2 regions of the Mesorhizobium argentiipisi genome follow, and region 2 is predicted to be linked to the other one. Evidence: predicted binding sites of a transcription regulator. Region 2 holds the regulator's gene; the other holds the start of a gene.
The links. The regulator LexA, encoded in region 2, represses DNA repair genes until DNA is damaged. The targets are predictions, from matches to a motif close to TGTTCNNNNTGTGTTCNG.

Region 1: a site for LexA is predicted at 1,680-1,697, ahead of O7A05_RS25260 (2'-5' RNA ligase family protein). Genes of this name have one in related genera too.

What each region holds. Positions count from the first base shown of each region.
Region 1 covers NZ_JAPYKO010000022.1:83,564-86,029, reverse strand. Annotated here, with positions in the region: gene O7A05_RS25270 (ArsC family reductase) at 1-326, opposite strand, end outside; gene O7A05_RS25265 (nuclear transport factor 2 family protein) at 564-917, opposite strand; gene O7A05_RS25260 (2'-5' RNA ligase family protein) at 1,026-1,436, opposite strand; gene O7A05_RS25255 (2-dehydropantoate 2-reductase) at 1,739-2,466, opposite strand, start outside.
Region 2 covers NZ_JAPYKO010000007.1:188,787-191,252, forward strand. Annotated here, with positions in the region: gene O7A05_RS13255 (ComEC/Rec2 family competence protein) at 1-567, shown strand, start outside; gene lexA (transcriptional repressor LexA) at 607-1,347, opposite strand; gene O7A05_RS13265 (molybdopterin molybdotransferase MoeA) at 1,465-2,466, opposite strand, start outside.

The DNA of each region.
Region 1 (2,466 bases), on a different contig from region 2:
ACCTCTGGCTTGAAGCCAACGACAACGTCATCCCCCACCTCCAGCACCGGCCGCTTGATCATCGTCGGCTTGGCGAGCATCAGCTGCTTCGCCTTCTTCTCGTCCAGCCCCGCCTTGTCCGCCTCCGGCAGCTCGCGAAACGTGGTGCTGCCTTTGTTGAGCAGCTTTTCCCAGCCGACCTTGCCGACCCAACCGCGGAGCCTGTCGGCCTCGATCCCCTCTGCCCGGTAGTCATGAAAGCGATAAGGGACGTCATGGCTCTCCAGCCAGACGCGCGCCTTCTTGATCGTGTCGCAGGTGGTGATGCCGTACATAGTGATGGTCAAGACGGGCCTCTGTCAGATGGGTTTTCGAATCCGGCAGAAGCCTAGGCCGGCCCTATAAGCTTTGCCAGCGCTTTGCGCCGGTGCGATTTTGCTGGGGCACGGTGGCCGACCAGCTTGCGGATCATGCGAAGATGATTTGAGAAACAGACATGGCGGCCTGGATATCAACCGAGGTCGCCATGCCCGATCTTTCAAATCAAGCTGCGAAAGGCGTGCGCAGCCGAATGCCGGCAAACCTCAATAATAGAAACGCTCTTCGCTGATCTTGCCGTTCTTGACGGTGTAGAGGCCAACCTCATCCATCTTGACGCGCTCCCCGGTCGATTTGGGCGTCACGTCGAAGCTGAAGCGCAGGGCGAACTGGTCACCATTGACATAGGGACCCTCGATCGAGCCGCCGTGAACCTCATGGTTGGCTTCCCACCAGGCGCCCTTCTCCTTGACGGCTTCCTTGCCGTTGCAAACGGCCATCGGCCCTTCCATGGCCTCGTAGCTGACGATGTCGTCGGCATTGTATTTCGCGGCAGCGCCGTGGCTGTCGCCCCGCTTGAGGAGCTCGGTGAAATCTTTGGCAATTTCGGCAGTGGTCATGATTTCCTCCCGGTTTGGACCAGACATCAAGTAGGTATCGATCGTTCGCCTGCCACCGACGGCCGGCTCCGCAGGTGACAAATCGTGTCAGGATGGTGGCAACCTGGCCTATGGCGCGGCCATCAGGGGCCAGCGGTTCAGATCTTTGTAGATCGTCAGCCCGCGCGGGCTGTGAACGAGGACGAACTCCCTTGCTACAAAGCTGATCGGATCGATGGGCTGCCTGGGAATGAATTTCTTGTCATAGGCAAGCGTCATGTGCGGAACGAAATGATCTGCCGATTTGAGACCGTTTGCCTTCATCGCAACGCCAATCAACCGGCTGAGTTCGCAGACCGGTCCATCGTCTGCCAAAAGCACGAACGGACGCGATGGCGGCCTGCCTTTTGCCGCCGGGCGCCCGGGAAAACTTACGGCATGGACTAAACGTGACTTCAAACGCCGGCATTTCAACCAATTGGCCGGCTCGCTTTGCCGCGAATTCGATTTTCGATCTAAGTCTTTTGTAATCACCGACATGTTGTTGACTGACGTGAAATCGCTCTTTCAGCAGCAGCGACCCGGTTATCCCATTGAGATCGCACAAAAGTCTCTGCAATGACTAAAACGCGGCACGATCCTTGGCCTGCACAAACAGCGCGAAGAACACGCGATCCCGCAGCTTCGGCTGCAGTGGAGGAATCGGAATGCCGAATTCAAACTCTTGCTGCCGAGACATGTGTACTCGTTCGGCTGAGAACGCTCCTGTTAAAACTCCTTAGCCAGAACAAAACAGGAACATTGACGAGAGTCAAGAGCGGACGATCTTCACGTCTATGAAGTCAATAACACCCGCGCTCGATCGCAAGCCGCCGAACCAGCGCCAGTACGGTGTCGATGGTCGGCGTCGGCTGGCCGGTCAGGCGGCCGAGCTCCTGCACGGCGGTGACCAGCGCGAAGATCTCCATCGGGCGGCCGCGCTCGAGGTCCTGCAGCATCGAGGTCTTGTGCTCGCCGACATCGCCGGCCCCCTTGATGCGCCGGTCGACGGGGATGAGGAAGCGCACGCCGAGCATCTCTCCGATCGCCTGCGCCTCCAGCATCATGGCGCGGGCGACGGCGCGTGTGGCTTCGTCGGCGACGATGGCCGCAAGCGTGCTGCCGGTCAGTGCCGAGATCGGGTTGAAGGAAAGATTGCCCCAGAGTTTCACCCAGATCTCCGAGCGGATGTCCTCGCGCACCGGCGCCTGCAGCCCGGCCTTGACCATTTCGCGGGCAAGCCCGGTCACGCGCTCGCTCTTCTCGCCGGAAGGTTCGCCCAGCGAAAAGCGCGTGCCCTCGACGTGGCGGATGAGGCCCGGCGCATCGACCTCCACGGCCGGATAGACGACGGAGCCGATGACACGCTCCGGTCCGATGCGCTGCCAGATCGCGCCACCGGGATCGACTGCGTTGAGCCGCGTGCCTTCGAGAGCGCCGCCCGCCTTGTAGAAGTACCACCAGGGCACGCCGTTCTGCATGGTGACGACGGCTGTCCCCTCGCCCAAGAGCGGCGCGATCTCGTCCAGCG
Region 2 (2,466 bases):
ATTTCCGAAGACGCGCATCTGGTGGCGATGCCGATCGGCGGCGGCGAGCTTGCCGTCAATCGCGCACGCTCCAACGAGTTCACCACCGACAACTGGAAACGGGCGCTGAAAGCGGAGGACATCGTGCCGCCGGAGACGTTCGACAAAGATGCGATGGACATCGCCGACCCCGTCGACCTGCCGCCCGGCTCGCCCTTCTACTGCACAGGTGATCTCTGCATCGGCCGGCATCCATCCGGCGCCATCGTCGCGCTCGCCAAAAACCGCGACAGCGCCCGGCCGGCCTGCGGCTTCGCCGACCTCATCGTCATCAACGACGCCACGGCCTACAATCCCTGCCGCGATCCGCGCGTGCTTGTCGTCACCAAGCGGCAACTGGCGCGCGACGGCAGCGCCGCTGTTTTCTTCGATGCGCAATCGTCAACCGCGCGGCCAACTATTCGCTACGCGGTCGAAGAACCATATCGACCCTGGCACGAGCAGCGGAAATACGCGCGCGAGGCGAGGGGCCTGCCACCCTATCAACGCCCGGAAAAGCCGGCGGCCGCGCCGCAGCCGACAGAATAATGTCACGCAAGGCCGGTGAAAGCTGCTACGCAGTTCTGCTCAATAACGGCGGATCAGCCCGACAAGTTTGCCCTGAACCTTGACCCGGTCCGGTCCGAAGATTCGGGTTTCGTAGGCAGGGTTGGCCGCCTCCAGCGCGATCGAGGCACCCTTGCGGCGGAAGCGCTTGAGCGTCGCTTCCTGGTCGTCCACCAGCGCCACCACGATCTCGCCCGGGCTTGCCGTGTTGGCATTGCGGATGATGACGGTATCGCCGTCGAAAATACCCGCCTCGATCATCGAGTCGCCCTTGACCTCCAGCGCATAATGCTCGCCGCCCGCGATCATGTCCGGCGGCACTGTGATCGAATGCGTCTGGTGCTGGATGGCGTCGATCGGCACGCCGGCGGCGATGCGGCCCATCACCGGAATGGACACGGCGGAGCCGGCATCGTCGTCATTGCTTGGCGCCGGGGTGCGCGACGGCGCCGCCGGCTTCACCTGACGGCTGAGATTGTTCTGGCCCAGGCTGCCCTGGATGACGCTCGGCGAAAACTTCTTCGCCGCATTGAGGCCGGGGGCGATCGAGTCGGGCAGACGCAGCACTTCCAGCGCGCGCGCCCGGTTCGGGAGCCGGCGAATGAAGCCGCGTTCCTCCAGCGCCGTGATCAGCCGGTGGATGCCAGACTTGGAGGCGAGGTCGAGCGCTTCCTTCATCTCGTCGAAAGACGGCGGAATCCCGCTTTCCTTCAGCCTTTCGTGGATGAACATCAGAAGTTCATGTTGTTTGCGCGTCAGCATGGCGGCCCCCACGGGTTCTGAAACCAGAATCAGAAAAAACAAACCCAGAACAAACACTATCTGTTCCAGTTGTGTTCCGCAACCGTTTAAAGTTTAGTGAATTTGTTGACGTTTTGTTCAGCGTAACATCAGCACGCTGCATTCGGCGCCAGTCTCTGCAGCCGGCGCGAAGGGCTCGCGCACGATCAGGCCGTTGGCCTCGGCGAGCATTCTGAGCATCGAGGAGTCCTGGATGCCGAAGGGAGTCGCGATCAGGGCGCCGGCTTCCTCGCGCACGGAGGCGCGCACATAGTCCTGCCTGACGTCGTTGGCCTGCATCGCGGCGCCCAACCGGGCCGTTCGCAGGTCCTGCCGGTGGTCGCGGCCGCCGAGCCGGGCAAGCATCGGCTTCAGGAAGAGTTGCGAGCAGACGATGCTGGCTACCGGATTGCCGGGCAGGCCGATGCAGCGGATATTGCCAAGCCGGCCAAACATCAGCGGTTTGCCGGGGCGCATGGCGATCTTCCAGAAATCGAGCTTCATGCCTTCGCCGGTCAGAACGTCGTGGATCAGGTCGTGATCGCCGACCGAGGCGCCGCCGAGCGTGACGATGACGTCGGCGTTCGCCTCGACCGCTTTCCGCACCAGCGCGGCGATTGCCTCCTTGCGGTCGGCAGCGATGCCGAGATCGAGCACGCGCGCGCCGACCGATTGGGCGGCGGCGGCAACCCCATAAGCATTCGATGAAATGATCTGGTCGGGGCCGAGCGTGCTGCCCGGCGGCAGCAATTCATCGCCGGTGGCGATGATCGCGACCAGCGGCCGGCGCACGAGGTTCAAGGCAGGATGGTTGGCCGAGGCCGCCAGCGAAAGGGCCGCCGCGTCGAGCACGCGGCCCTTTTCGAGCAGCACGTCGCCCTGAACGAAGTCGAGCCCGCGGCGGCGCACATTGCGTGCTTGCGCGGTCGGTTGGGTCACCTCGATCCTGCCATTGCCGAGATCGCGGACGTTTTCCTGGATGACGATAGTGTCAGCGCCTTCAGGCAGTGGCGCGCCGGTGAAGATGCGCACGGCCTGGCCTTCGCGGACGGTTCCGGAAAAGCCCCGCCCGGCAGGCGCCATGCCTATGACCTCGAGCTG